Regions from separate parts of the Bacillus sp. iso_77 genome, predicted to be linked through region 1. Evidence: a T-box and tRNA genes for the amino acid it is inferred to sense, from the RefSeq annotation. Region 1 holds a T-box; the other holds one or more tRNA genes.

Region 1 (7,629 bases):
GAATGGTACAAATTTCGTTTTGTTGAGTCAAAGATTGCTTTTGTAATACATAATTCAATAGAGCATATTAATTCTTCTGACTAAAACTAGAAATAATATCTATCTATAAAGAAAACAATATACAGAGAGAGTGAGTAGTACCATTGATGAATCAAGATACTTTTGCTGAATGGTTGAGAACTTATGCAAATATAAAACCATACTCTATTGGAAGATACTCTAAAGCAATTGGCACAATATCCTCAGAATTAGAAGACTATGGATTACAGAGTATTAATTTATTTAATTTAACTGATGCTGCCTTTATTGATGAAATTCTTAGTAATTCTGAGTTTAAAAAGAAAAATGAAAAAGGACACAGGATGTATAGTGTAGCTTTAAAGCATTTAAAAAAATACATTGAGTATTATTATGATTCTGAGTTACAGGCAGAGCTGTTCAAAGAGGAGCAGCAGTTTGAAAAGTACCTAATAGGAAATCCTGCTGATGTCAGCAGAGCTGATATTGAGGATAAACCAAATGATAAGCCTAAACATAGGTTAGTGAAAAATAGAAAGGTATGGAGTAGAAATCCTAATTATGCAGTTGGGGCTGTAGCTGATGCACATTATTTATGTGAGTTTGATAATCAGCATAAACACTTTATTTCTAAGTTTAATGGAGAGAATTATGTAGAGGCTCACCACTTGATACCAATGCAATATCAGGATCAATTTGATCACAGTTTAGACATCCATGCTAATATTGTTTCAATTTGTTTAGTCTGTCATAAGAAAATCCATTATGGACGATTTGAGGACAAGAAAGAAATATTAGATAAGCTATTTCACAGTAGGAGAGAGAGACTTCTTAAATGTGGAATTGATATAGAAATTTCACAGCTATACACGTATTATCAGGATTGAGAAATCTAAGGGAATTATGGCTGGCTTAAGATTACTATCCAAATTAGGATACTAATTGAGTATTTAATACAAATTGATTATAGCCTAAGTACAGTCACTCAAAATGTCATTTGAAGAATAAAATTCAATAGCACTGTACAAAATAAATCTTTACATCATTCCCCATCATCATGTAATATATGGAGAAATCAAAAGCGAAGAAAAGGACATGAGCAGCTTTTATCGGTTCACAGAGAGGGAAGTCACGGTGAAATCTTCCTAACGCAGAAAAGTTGTCTTACCACCTTTGAGCTGTATTGGGGAAATTACAGTATCCAATACCGTCTACGCCACGTTACGGCACCAGAGCCATAAAGCGAATACGCATTATGGGAATTTGGGTGGAACCACGGATCACACATTCGTCCCTTTATGAGGGATGGGTGTGTTTTTTTGTTTACTTTTATAGCATGATTGCTTTGAAAAGGACATGAGCAGCTTTTATCGGTTCACAGAGAGGGAAGTCACGGTGAAATCTTCCTAACGCAGAAAAGCTATCTTACCACCTTTGAGCTGTATTGGGGAACATTGCAGTATCCAATACCGTCTACGCCACGTTACGGCGCCAGAGCCATAAAGCGAATACGCGTTATGGAAATTTGGGTGGAACCACGGATTACACATTCGTCCCTCTATGAGGGATGGGTGTGTTTTTTTATTTCAAAAAAGAGAAAGGTGTGTCAGTGATGAGAGAAAAAATGGTAAAAATTCAATTTCCAGATGGAAAGATCAAGGAGTTCTCCGCAGGTACGACAGTCGCAGAGGTTGCCTCCCATATTAGCCCAAGTTTAAGAAAAAAAGCAGTAGCGGGAAAGATCAATGATCAGACAGTGGACTTAAGTTATCCGTTAAACAACGATGCGGGGGTTTCGATTCTAACACTTGATTCAAAAGAAGGGCTGGAAGTGTTACGTCATACAGCTGCACATGTATTAGCCCAAGCTGTGAAAAGGTTATATGACAATGTGACACTGGGGATCGGACCTGTCATTGAGAATGGATTTTACTATGATATGAAGCTGAATCAAACGTTAAGCGTAGAGGATTTGGCAATGATTGAAAAAGAGATGAAAAACATCATAAACGAGAATCACCTTATTCAAAGAATGGAGGTCTCTTACAAAGAAGCTGAAGTGATGTTTGCACATGATCCATATAAACTGGATATTTTAAAAAATCTCCCTCGACAAGAAGCCATCACGATTTATCAGCAAGGAGAATTTATAGATTTGTGCCGTGGACCTCATTTGCCTTCTACAGGGTATTTAAAGGCATTTAAACTAATGCGTGTGGCAGGGGCATATTGGCGGGGAGATAGCAATCAGGATGTCTTGCAGCGAGTGTATGGTGTAGCATTTCAGCATCCAAATCATCTAGCTGATTATCTTCATTTCATGGAAGAAGCAAATAAACGTGATCACCGGAAATTAGGGAAACAGTTATCCCTCTTTATGTTTTCAGAAGAAGCGCCAGGCATGCCGTTTTATTTACCAAAAGGTCAGATTGTCAGAAATGAATTAATGGCCTTTTCTAGAGAAGTGAGAGGTCAAGCGCAATATGAAGAAGTAAGTACTCCATTTATGATGAACCAAGAACTTTGGGAAAAGTCAGGCCATTGGGATCATTATCATGAGAATATGTATTTCTCAGAAGTAGACGATACAAGTTTTGCTTTAAAACCGATGAACTGTCCAGGGCATATGCTCATGTTCAAAAATAACTTATATTCCTATAGAGACCTTCCAATTAGAATGTCTGAATTTGGTCAAGTGCATCGTCATGAATTTAGCGGAGCATTAAATGGATTGTTCAGGGTCAGAACATTTTGCCAAGATGATGCCCATATTTTTTTAAGAGAAGATCAAATCGAAGCTGAAATCAAACGGATTTTTCAATTAGTTGATCATGTGTATCGGACATTTGGTTTTGAGTATTCAGTCGAACTATCCACTCGCCCAGAAAAAGCATTAGGGGATGACGCTATTTGGGATATATCCGAAATAGCGCTAAAAAATGTGCTTGATCAGTTAAAGATTAACTACTACTTAAATGAAGGAGATGGGGCATTTTATGGTCCGAAGATCGACTTTCATATTCAAGATGCACTAAAGCGGAGCCACCAGTGCGCCACAATTCAGCTGGATTTTCAAATGCCAGAGAAATTTGATTTAACATATATCAACGAGAAAAATGAAAAGGTGCGGCCAGTTGTCATTCATAGTGCCATTTTTGGTTCACTTGACCGGTTCCTTGGTATTCTCATTGAACATTTTGCCGGCGTCTTCCCGTTATGGCTCGCACCAATCCAAGTACAAATCATACCTGTCTCAAGCGTTCACCTTGATTACTGCATAGAGGTGCAGCAGCAATTAAGAAATATCGGAATTAGAGTCACAATCGATGAACGGAATGAAAAACTCGGCTATAAAATGAGAGAAGCACAAATGCAAAAAATTCCTTATATCGCTGTCATTGGAGATACAGAAATGCAAGAAAAAACACTGAACATCAGACAACATGGAGAAAAAATGTCAAAGCTGCTGTCTATTGATGACTTTAAACACTTGGCAGCCCAGCAAATAAAAGACAGAACAGCTCAAATATGATGTGCTGATTTCATGAAGAAGGAAAAGACGTCCATTGAATGTGGACGTCTTTTCATTTGTGAAAAAGCCGAATTGACAATTGAAAGGGAAAATATTGAAACATTTTTTCGTTAAAATCGTAATAAGGATAGAGCGTTTATCAGAAAAATTTGAAACGAGGAGGAGTTTATCACATGGAACAAGCTGCACTAAAAAAGATGAGGACAAAACAAATCGCTATCTCTAATTTATTTGTCGGACTTATGATCATCATTTTTTTTATGTTGATTCAAATTGTTAAAATCAAACTGACACATTTCCTTTTTTGTTTAGGAATTCTAATGCTTATTCAAGGCATTTTAGGCTTTATTAGAAAAGGAACAACAAAGTCTTTCATACCTATTTTAGAGCAGGTAGCTATTTATGAAAAAGAGAAATTAGGGAAAGAGTGGGAAAAGGAAAAACGGTTAGATCATGTGTGGAAAATCATATTGAGTGTCATTATGTTTATTCAATCATTCACTTTACAAAATGTGGATAATGCATTCAGTGACGTCGATCCTGCATTGATCATTTTCTTGTTTTTGATGGTTCTAGCCATTTTAAATATAAGCATGCTTTTTCGTTTTAGAAAAATTGACCGATCGACTGTAGGTGAATTAACAGGCTACACAAAAGAGTCAAATATAATGGCAATCGCTTTAGGATTTTTTATGGCAATCATCATCTTCATCTTTATCGTTATTTTTGTTCTTCCATAAAACATCATCATTTTGAGGTGAATTCATTGAATGCAAACATTCAACAACTAATCGATCAGACAAAGGCGAAATTTGGCTTAGATCTTTACTACCTAAAAAGACACAGTTTTCATCGCTACGTCAATATGTTCAATGAAACGGTGTATACATTGAATATGGAATGGTTTCCCTCTCATGAAACGGAACCCGAGGACCATGATCTAAACCCAGACGGCACAGCTGTCATTGAAGTGAACTTGAATACAGGACAGACCGAGTCGGTTATTTTTGTTATGGACAAAACCTATGCGCAGCATGGTGTCACGTTTAAGAGACCTTATCCAGCTCATGTCATTCAATGGATCGAACAAGAAACAGGATTGATCTATGGAGAGCATTTTCATATGCATCAGAAGGAGAAAGGGGAACTTTCTTTCGAAGAAGCAATAGATGGTGTGAAAGTAGCACCTTCAGGCAGAATCGAAGTGAAATGGAATGAACATGGACAGCTCATGTACTTTACACACCACGGTCCATTTTTAGCCAAAACATTACTGAAAGATGAGGAATATGTGCTTTCCCTTGATCAGGTGAAGAACTTAGCCAAGCAGCAAGTACAGATGTTTCAATGGCCTTCCTTCGAGCACAATCAAATCCGTTCTATTTATGCTTTAGAAGAAATCTATGTGAAGAACGATGGAACGGGAACTCTTCCGTTTGAGGTTGGGCGTGAAGAAACGCATTGTATACACATGAATGAAGTCATTGAGTGGAATGAACTGATAAACAATGCCTTTGAAAAAAAGGAAATGGACATTCATGAGGACATTTCAGCTGAACAAGCTTTCTCATTGGAACCGTCACCAGATTCCCTCCCGATATCAAAAGAAGACCAGGATGAGTGTATCAAAGCGGTTCGAACCTTTTTGGCGCAAAAATATTCAAACGATACAGGGAAGTGGGTTCTAAAAACACTCCAACGTGATCATGGATACATCCATGCGATATTAAAAACGAATGAGCAAGAAGGCTGTGGATTTATGGATAAAATCAAGGTCTTCATTGATGCCAACACTTTTGAAGCCATTAATTACATATATAAAAAAGAGATGTTTCAAGTATGTGGGATACTCAATCCATCTCAAACAGCTAGTGAAATCACCATAACTCAGAAACAAGCCTTTGAAACATTGAGAGAACGCCTCGAACTTACACCCATCTATGTCTATGACGATGTGCAAAAACAATATGTTTTATGCGGCAAGCTCGATTGTCATGATGGCGTTGATGCAGTGAGCGGCGAAGTGTTCTCTTTGACAGACTTTTCATAACTTCCAAAAGAACAGTCAGTGCTGTTCTTTTTTTTGTCCCATCTCCCTCTTTTTTGCAGAAAAATGGAATTTTGTAGCAGGAAGTTGTCGTTTCATCACGAAAGAAAACAGGTAAGAATATGATCATAGGTCCATTGTTTGAATTCGTGGTGGAGTCAATGAGATGACATAGGAAACGTTATACATATTGAACATTCGTGACAGTACAGTCGATCTACAGTTCATGTCTAAAAAGTGAGTGATCATGTCTCAAGCCGTATGCGAAAATACGTGTACCGAGATCATATGATGAGTTGGTTCCGTTTGTTTTTAGGTGAGTTTGAAGCCAAGTTAGAAGAAAGTGAGGATATCTACCTTGAGTACATTGGAAGTGTTTCGTCAGTTTTTGGTTGACCATTATCCTGCGTTACAAGATGAGCTTTGGCTGAAAGATGTTGATACCCTTCGAATCTCTCCTATTCTTCATCCTTTTCTGAAAAGCAAGCTGCCAGAAGGGATTGAAAAATTCACTTGTGTCCTATTCACGCAGCAAACAGATCAAACCACTGCCCCGCTCAAAGTATACCTTTTATTAGATGAATATGGGCAATCGCTTTACGCCATTGATTTGATGAATGAACAAATCGTGCTTCATTAATACAGAACCAAAAAGCTGCTTGAGAATATCTCAGCAGCTTTTTTTTATGATGAACATTAGTTTGTCATATCAACCAATCTTCGGTGTAAGTTGTCCAATTCTTTTTTTGTTGGAAAAGAGCTGATCAGCAGCGTAGATCGACCGAATTGAAGAGGAAGCTCAGTATCGGTCACAATCATATCAACCCCAAGTTGATCCATCGTGACATCATTTAACGAATTTTCTGGACTTGTGAAAATGTGAATGAGAGGAGGCACGCTTAATTTAATTAAATCAGCAATAAACAAACTATGATAATAACCTAATGTTGAAGTAACAAAAATGTTCAGCACGTTTCTCCGTTCCATCTCCAAATGAACAAGCCCTCTCCAGGAAGATGTAATGATACGAATCAATTCCCGTTCATTTTTCACAAAAGAAGCGAGGATATCGTCTGTTTTTAACTCTTGGATGATATGACTAATCCTCGAATAGAAGTAAGGAAACTGTTTTTTCACCTCTGATAAATAGCTCGATTTCTTTTTGAAAAGGAATCCATCTCTCACGGTAATTTCATTGGAATACACATAATATTGGAGAAGAACGAGTGTCATCACCTTACGATTTGCTATTTCTTGATGAAAAATCGACTCCAACTGGGTGATAAATGAATGAATGGCATCATAGAGGCGTGGTGTATGCGACTGAAAGAACGTCAATTTTTCTTCGACAGTTTCAATTGATTTAAAGTGTCCAATAGCTGGTTCGATCAATAGCAAAAAGACAAATTCATGATGATCCAGCGTCACATCAAATACGTCTTTGGCCATTCGGCAGATGTGCTCTTCCCATCTTCTAATTTGATCATAGATTCCTTTAGCTGTAGAGGTTTGTTTTTCTTCATTCATTGAGTATGTATATTTACGGCTGATTGTAAAACCTTTTCGCATTCGGTGAATGGAAACGCCGAGCCACAGGCAGTATTTATCTATCGCGACATCTGGTACATTGACTTCGAGCACCTGAAATAGTTCTTGTAATAAATGAACTGCGTCTTGTTTTTGAATATCATCAAATGGCCAAAGCCGGCTTCCGTACACTTCAAATAAAAATTCAACAAAGAATTGACGAATCTCCTTCTCATTTCCATGAAACTGCATACTATCTGGGCGTAACTCGATGTCATAGGATGTAAGGATCGAGTTGATTTTATGAATCGTGTTATATAATGTGGATCTACTGATATTCAGCGTGTCCATCCATTCATAGAAAGATCTGTTTTCTTCAAAAAAAATGCCGTCAATCAATCGAATTTCAATCGTATCCTTTAGAATTTCTTTGATATAGTAATCCACTCGTATCGTCTGCGTATTACAAATGGATATGCCTTGTCTTGGCTTTATGTGGATTAAC
Region 2 (7,629 bases), 630 kb from region 1:
GCTGAACCGCTTTTGTTCCGCGGATGACCATCATTAATTTATATATCACATACCAAACAACGAGAATATCAACAGCATTACCGAGGTACTGCAAAAAAGGAATATCCCCTAAAGCCATTTCCTCGTCCTCCAGAATTTTCAGTTATTCTTCGTTCGATTCATTTTTTATAAAAAAAGAGCCTATGTGTAAGTACATAGCGTGGCTATTATACCACATTTTGTTTCAGCAAGGAAAATAGTTGCCATATCTGGCTGGCATTCAAGTCTATCCATCAATAGAAAAAGAGCAGTCCCTTAGAGACTGCTCTCAAACTGTTTGATTTACTTTTGCTCCTCTGGCCCAATGACCCGCATCACGTCTTGTGCTGTAGACTTCATTTTGTACCAAACCCAATCAAACACTTCATTAATTTCATTGATTTGACCAGTGACTTGTCCGGCAGAAGCAGTCAGCTGTTCTCCATTGACGACTGTTACGTTTCCATCAACCTTGCCTTCTACAATCAGCTTGCCATTTTTCACAGTGACATCACCTTTGACGGTTTCCCCTTTAGGTACCGTCACTGTATCATTTTCAACCACGAGATTCGGCTGCTTTGACACACTGAAATTATGATCCGTATTCCAGCTAGTAAACAGACTGCCTCCCATCAATATGACAAAGAGGGCAGCGGCGACCATTAGCGGATGAGCTTTGATCCATCTTTGAATCGACACACGCTTTTTCTCCTTTGGAAGACCTGCCATCACCTTTGCAGTAAAATCAGATGGTGCTTCTATATGAGATGTACTCTGCACGAGCGCGATGGATTTCTCAATTTGTTGAAAATGAGTACGGCATTCCTCACACGATTGCAGATGGCTCTTTAATTCTTTTTCATCTTCGGGCTCAATGTCCCCGTCTAAATACTGATGCATAAGCAGGACGATTTTTTCCTGACAGCTCATCAAAATCACCTCACTCAAAGGTCTCTCAACTGTTTCCGGAGAGCCTCTCTACCCCTGTGTATTCTCGTTTTCACCGTACCAACTGGTATATTCAGAATCTCACTAATTTCTTTTAACGAGAGTTCATCAATATACTTTAATACGATGACCGAGCGATATTTATCGGGTAATCTTAAAATTTTTTGCTGAATGGTGCTCGATAATTCAAGCGACACCACCTCGTCCTCTGGCAAAATGCCGTCAGCCGCAATTTGAGAATACATATTCAGTCCTTCTGTCCCTGCCACCTCTGCATCTAAATAATAATCCGGCTTTTTTTTACGAATACGGTCGATGGTCAGGTTGGTTGCAATGCGGTACAGCCACGTGGAAAACTTACGATTCACATCAAAGCTCTCAATATTCACATAGGCACGAATAAACGCCTCCTGCGCAATATCTTCTGCTTCATGTGCATTCCCAAGCATACGATAGCACAGCTGATAAATTTTGTCTTTATACAGGTCTACGATGTCTGCAAATGCGTTCTGGTCGCCTTTTTTCACTTGCTTAATTCTCTTTTTAATCATTGTTTCCATAGTATATTCAACCTCTGCCTTCACCGGTCTTTATGTATACGAACCTCGTTCCAAAAGGTTTCATTCTCCTCTAAAAAATAGTGTAACAAATTTTTGACAGCATGTTACGCTTATCAGCCGGTAAAAACCTTAACATATCCTTAAATTTCCCCAAAATTAAAAAAAGAACGGGAACAAGTCCCGCTCTATAATAGCTTTTCACCCATTAAAGAACCAATTAATGCAACTGCCGCTTCTGCTGTTTTATTTTTCTCATCTAATACCGGATTCACCTCAACAAACTCAGCAGAAGTCAAAATCCCTGCTTCCTCTAAAAGCTCCATTGCAAGATGACTCTCTCTATAACTGATGCCGCCAACAACCGGCGTTCCCACGCCAGGGCACTCCGCTGGATCAAGGCCGTCTAAATCAAGCGACAAATGAACACCATCTGTTCTTTCTTTTAAATACGCAATGGCTTCCTCCATCACTCTCGTCATCCCTAATCGATCTATTTCATGCATCGTATACACTTTAATACCTTTTTCTCTAATCAATGCCCGCTCTCCTTCATCTAAAGAACGAGCACCGATCAAGATCACATTCTCAGACTTTACTTTAGGTGTATAACCGCCAATATTGATTAGATCAGCATGCCCAAAGCCGAGACTGACAGCGAGCGGCATCCCATGAATATTTCCAGAAGGAGAAGTTTCCTCTGTATTTAAATCACCGTGCGCATCATACCAAATGACACCCAAATTTTCATAATGTTTGGCTACACCGGCTAGTGTACCAATTGCAATGCTATGATCCCCGCCTAAAATCAGCGGAAACGAACCTGACTGCACAATACCGCTAACCTTTTCAGCAAGAAGCTGGTTTGCGCCAGCATTCTCCGTTAAGTTTTTCAGTTTTTCACTTGTATAGAGACCTTTCTCATCATCTCTTTGCTCAACAGGAATATCCCCTAGATCTTCGACATCAAATGAAAGCGATTCCAATTTTTCTTTTACACCAGCACAGCGAATGGCACTCGGCCCCATATCGACGCCCCTTCTCATTTGACCGAGATCCATCGGCACCCCGACAATTGTGACCTTCTTTTGATCTCCCATATGTACATCCCCTTTCCGTTCATGCTTATATTTTACTTTCTCGGTGCCTTCTGACTCAACTCAACAATATTTTGAATAGTTATACATTCCAATCGTCAAAATAAAAAAAGACACCTTTTTAAAAAAGGTGTCTTAACTGGGCTAGCTGGATTCGAACCAACGCATGACGGAGTCAAAGTCCGTTGCCTTACCGCTTGGCTATAGCCCAAAAATGGTGGAGGGGGGCGGATTCGAACCGCCGAACCCGGAGGGAGCGGATTTACAGTCCGCCGCGTTTAGCCACTTCGCTACCCCTCCACATATGGAATTGATAAAAGAAAAACAGTGCCGGCAAGAGGACTTGAACCCCCAACCTACTGATTACAAGTCAGTTGCTCTACCAGTTGAGCTACACCGGCATATGGTGGAGGATGACGGGCTCGAACCGCCGACCCTCTGCTTGTAAGGCAGATGCTCTCCCAGCTGAGCTAATCCTCCACATGATGGTGACCCGTACGGGATTCGAACCCGTGTTACCGCCGTGAAAGGGCGGTGTCTTAACCGCTTGACCAACGGGCCAGTTTGTCAAGTTTACTGTTTCCGTGAAGCTGACAAAAGTTATTATATACAGGTTGTCCCCCTTTTGTAAAGGGGATTTTTATTTTTTTTATTTTCTAACTATTCAACCCTCATCAGCACAACATTTCGACTGAAATATAATTTCAGTATTTAAATATAATATTGAAATTTCATGTCATACTCAATATACTGAAAATGAAGAAATAAGGAGGTATGTCACATGCAGCCATCTCAACTGCGTTCTTTGACAACAGAATCAAGAAACCCTAACACCATGAGAATTTCACAAGCCAGCCCGCTAGAAATACTCCAAATGATCAATGCGGAAGATATGAAGGTCGCTGAAGCCGTCAACCGTGTCCTTCCAGACGTAAAGACAGCAAGTGACTTTGCCTTTGAATCCATCTCGAATGGGGGCAGACTCATTTATCTAGGCGCTGGAACAAGCGGCAGAATTGGGGTAATGGATGCGGTCGAATGTCCACCTACCTATAGCATTTCACCTGATGTCATCGTAGGCATCATGGCCGGTGGCGACTCTGCCTTTTCACATGCAGCAGAAGATGTGGAAGACAGTGAAGAAGCTGGTCAAAAAGATTTAGAACACATCCACCTGACATCAAAAGATACGGTTGTGGGTATCGCGGCGAGCGGTAGAACACCCTATATCATTGGCGCTTTAAACTATGCTAGAACCATTGGAGCAAAAACAGTAGCCCTCAGCTGCAATGAACAAGCAGAGATTAGCGAACTAGCAGACTGCGCCATTGAAGTCGTCGTAGGAGCAGAAGCCATCACTGGGTCAACACGAATGAAAGCCGCATCCGCTCATAAAATGATTTTAAATATGCTTTCCACCTCTGTCATGATCAGACAAGGCAAAGTATATGAAAACCTGATGGTAGATGTAAAAGTAAGCAATCATAAACTGAAAGAACGCGCCATCACCATCATTCAGCATGTGACCAATGCTTCCTACGAACAAGCCGTAAAAGCCCTTGAAGCAGCCGATTTAGAAGTTAAAACAGCCATCGTCATGCTCCAAACCAAAACAGATAAAAAGACAGCCAAAGACCTGCTCAACAAAGCAGATGGTCACATCGACAAAGCCATCTTACGTCATCAATCTTAAAGGAGGAAACTCATGTCAGCAGGCGGACTCACCCTACTACACACAATGAAATCAAAGCTTCCCCAATCTGAAAAAATCATTGCAGACTATATCCTTGCCCATCCTGACAAAGTCATTAAAAGCACAGTGCATGAAATCAGTCAGGCTGCCGGTGCAAGCAGCTCTGCCGTCATCCGCCTCTGTAAGTCTCTCGGGCTGGATGGCTATCACGATTTGAAAATGCGGATCGCTGGAGATTTAATGCACACTGATAAACAAGGCTACCGGGATATCGAACAAGATGAACCACTTCAATCCATTATTCAAAAGACAGCAGGAAACACCATTCAATCGATCAAAGATACAGCCTCTATTTTAAATGTAGAAGCTTTAGAAAAAGCTGTTCAACTGCTGCTGAATGCAAACCAAATCCATTTTATCGGTGTGGGTGCATCTGGCATCGTCGCAGCTGATGCCCAGCAGAAATTTCTCAGAATCAATTATGCAGCTACAGCCTTTACTGACATGCACATCGCATCTACGGTCATCGCAAATGCTGGAAAGAATGACATTGTGTTCGGTATATCCTTTTCTGGAGAAACGTTAGACATCATCCAAGCCCTTCAGCTCGCCAAAGAAAATGAAGTAAAAACCATTGCTTTAACGCATCCAGGGCATACAAGCGTTTCTGCATTGTGTGATGTCCATCTATCAACGTCCGGTTCCAATGAAGCACCTTTTCGCAGTGCTGCCACTTCCTCTAGAATGGCACAGCTCTATTTAATCGATGTCTTGTTCCTCAGTTTAGCCTCTCGTCAATATGAACAGACAGCACAATATATTGACAAAACAAGGCATGCCATCCGCTCCATGAAACGAAAAACAAAGGGGGATTCAACATGAGTCATCAAAAAAAATATCAGCAGTTGGCGAAAGACATCCTTTCACTCTGTGGTGGTTCTGAAAACATCTCTTCCCACACACATTGTATGACACGTCTCCGAATTACACCCATTGATCGTGAAAAAGTGCAAACCACCGCGATCAAAGAACTCGATGGCGTCATTGGCGTCGTCGAAGCGGAAACACTGCAAATCATTTTAGGCACAGGTGTTGTCAACCAAGTATCAAGTGCGTTTGAACAGCTGCTCAATGCCTCAGGTTCATATGACTTAAACAACGAAGCACAGAAAAACAAACAAGCCATTTCACAAAAGAACCGCACACCATTCAAGCTGTTCTTACGGCGGATCGCCAGCATTTTCATTCCCATTATTCCAGCACTCGTTGCATCGGGTCTTATAACGGGTATTACAAAAGCGGTCGTGCAAGCAGGCTGGCTCGATGAAAAATCTCAAGCTGCGATTATCCTAACCGTTATAGGCTCAGGCTTGTTTGCTTATCTCGGTATATTAGTAGGAACAAACGCCGCAAAAGAATTTGGTGGCTCTCCTGCATTAGGCGCATTAGCAGGTATTCTCATCATTAACCCAGCTGCCGCTGATATTATGTTATTTGGCACTAATATTCTACCAGGTAGAGGCGGACTTATCGGTGTTCTTCTTGCAGCTATTTTTATGGCACTTGTTGAGACCCGGATCAGACGCTTCGTCCCGCAATCACTCGATATCATCGTCACACCAACCATCACACTACTCATTACAGGCATTTTCACGTACGTTATCTTCATGCCAGTCGGCGGATTTATATCTGATGCCATCACCTCTGGACTTACTTATCTATTAAACATTGGCGGTATTTTTGCCGGATTTGTTCTTGGTGCTACCTTCCTTCCTCTTGTTGTCACTGGACTTCACCAAGGCCTAACACCTATTCATATGGAACTGATTAATTCAATTGGAGATGACCCGCTTCTGCCAATCCTCGCTATGGGAGGCGCAGGACAGGTCGGTGCTGCTTTTGCCATTTATATGAAAACAAAAAAGAAAAAGCTGAAAAGAGCCATTGCAGGCGGACTTCCTTCAGGAATGCTTGGAATTGGAGAACCGCTCATTTTCGGTGTCACACTCCCGCTCGGAAGACCCTTCCTCACTGCTTGTCTCGGCGCAGGAATCGGCGGAGCATTTCAAGCCTATTTCCAAATCGCCACTAAAGCAATCGGGGTTTCAGGTCTCCCATTAACCTTTATCGTTCACACACATCAAATGCTGCTTTACTTAATAGGTCTCTTCATTGCATATGTCGCTGGATTTATCTTCACATACTTATTCGGATTTCATGATGATATGGCTGTTGAATTCGAGGAAAATAAGCAATAGGAGGTCTAGCTCTTGAAGAAATATTTTCTCATCATCACAAGTCTGTTCATGCTCCTAGGGTTACCAGTACAAACATTTGCAACTAGCTCCCATCCTGTATCGTCTTTGTCTAAAACAGCACCTGAAGAATATCCCGTCTTAAAAAAAGCAAAACGACCGGAACAAGTAGGTTTTTCTTCTAGGCAGCTTAGGAAGGTTGATCACATGATTCAAAACGATATCAAAGCAGGGTTTCCAGGGGCAGCACTCATCATTATCAAGGATGGTCAGATCGTCCATCAAAAAGCCTATGGCTACAGACAAAAATATAAAGGGACAACAGAACTCAAATTCTATAAGAAAATGAAAAAGAACACACTGTTCGATTTGGCATCCAATACAAAAATGTATGCCACCAACTATGCCCTGCAAAAGCTAGTATATGAACAAAAACTAGATGTAAATGAAAAAATACAAACCATCCTGCCTGACTTTCAAGATGAACCAGATGCAAAGGTAACCGGCAAAGATCAGCTTCGAGTCAAGGATCTTCTCACCCATTCTGCCGGACTGCCTTCCAGTGTTTTATTTTATAGCAAAGAGCAAGCGGGCTCTTTTTTCTCTCAAGATAGACAAACAACCATGAAATGGCTACCAAAGGTGCCTCTGCAATACAAGCCAGGCACTCAGCATATTTATAGTGATATTGATTACATGCTGTTAGGCATGATCATTGAGAAAAAAACCGGTATGCCTCTTGATCAATATGTAGAGTCGACGATTTATCGACCGCTTGGTCTAAAACATACCATGTTCAATCCGCTGAAAAAGGGATTCAAGCCAAAGCATTTTGCAGCAACCGAGCGTCTAGGCAATACACGCGACGGTGTCATCGATTTTGAAAACATTCGCAGGTATACCTTGCTAGGTGAAGTCCACGATGAGAAAGCCTATTACTCAATGGCAGGTGTCTCCGGACATGCTGGACTTTTCTCTAATACATCAGATATGGCCGTACTGCTTCAGCTGATGCTCAATAAAGGAGGCTATGGGAAAACAACCATCTTTGACCAAGCTTC

Evidence for each region. A T-box is a leader RNA that pairs with one kind of tRNA and senses whether it is charged. The one in region 1 lies ahead of thrS (threonine--tRNA ligase), so its partner is inferred to be a tRNA-Thr.
Region 2: it has a tRNA-Thr gene. The T-box ahead of thrS (threonine--tRNA ligase) is inferred to sense a tRNA for this amino acid. The anticodon was not compared.

The regions. Positions count from the first base shown of each region.
Region 1 is NZ_CM149683.1:807,480-815,108, forward strand. It holds gene AC0VYC_RS03985 (HNH endonuclease) at 144-905, shown strand; T-box leader at 1,094-1,317, shown strand; T-box leader at 1,355-1,579, shown strand; gene thrS (threonine--tRNA ligase) at 1,631-3,550, shown strand; gene AC0VYC_RS03995 (hypothetical protein) at 3,724-4,290, shown strand; gene AC0VYC_RS04000 (hypothetical protein) at 4,308-5,600, shown strand; gene AC0VYC_RS04005 (hypothetical protein) at 5,956-6,237, shown strand; gene AC0VYC_RS04010 (helix-turn-helix domain-containing protein) at 6,294-7,629, opposite strand, start outside.
Region 2 is NZ_CM149683.1:178,031-185,659, reverse strand. It holds gene cdaA (diadenylate cyclase CdaA) at 1-118, opposite strand, end outside; gene rsiW (anti-sigma-W factor RsiW) at 322-948, opposite strand; gene sigW (RNA polymerase sigma factor SigW) at 963-1,526, opposite strand; gene rocF (arginase) at 1,712-2,623, opposite strand; tRNA gene AC0VYC_RS01050 (tRNA-Gln) at 2,760-2,831, opposite strand; tRNA gene AC0VYC_RS01045 (tRNA-Tyr) at 2,836-2,920, opposite strand; tRNA gene AC0VYC_RS01040 (tRNA-Thr) at 2,949-3,021, opposite strand; tRNA gene AC0VYC_RS01035 (tRNA-Val) at 3,025-3,100, opposite strand; tRNA gene AC0VYC_RS01030 (tRNA-Glu) at 3,107-3,181, opposite strand; gene murQ (N-acetylmuramic acid 6-phosphate etherase) at 3,402-4,313, shown strand; gene AC0VYC_RS01020 (MurR/RpiR family transcriptional regulator) at 4,326-5,195, shown strand; gene AC0VYC_RS01015 (PTS transporter subunit EIIC) at 5,192-6,571, shown strand; gene pbp4b (penicillin binding protein PBP4B) at 6,584-7,629, shown strand, end outside.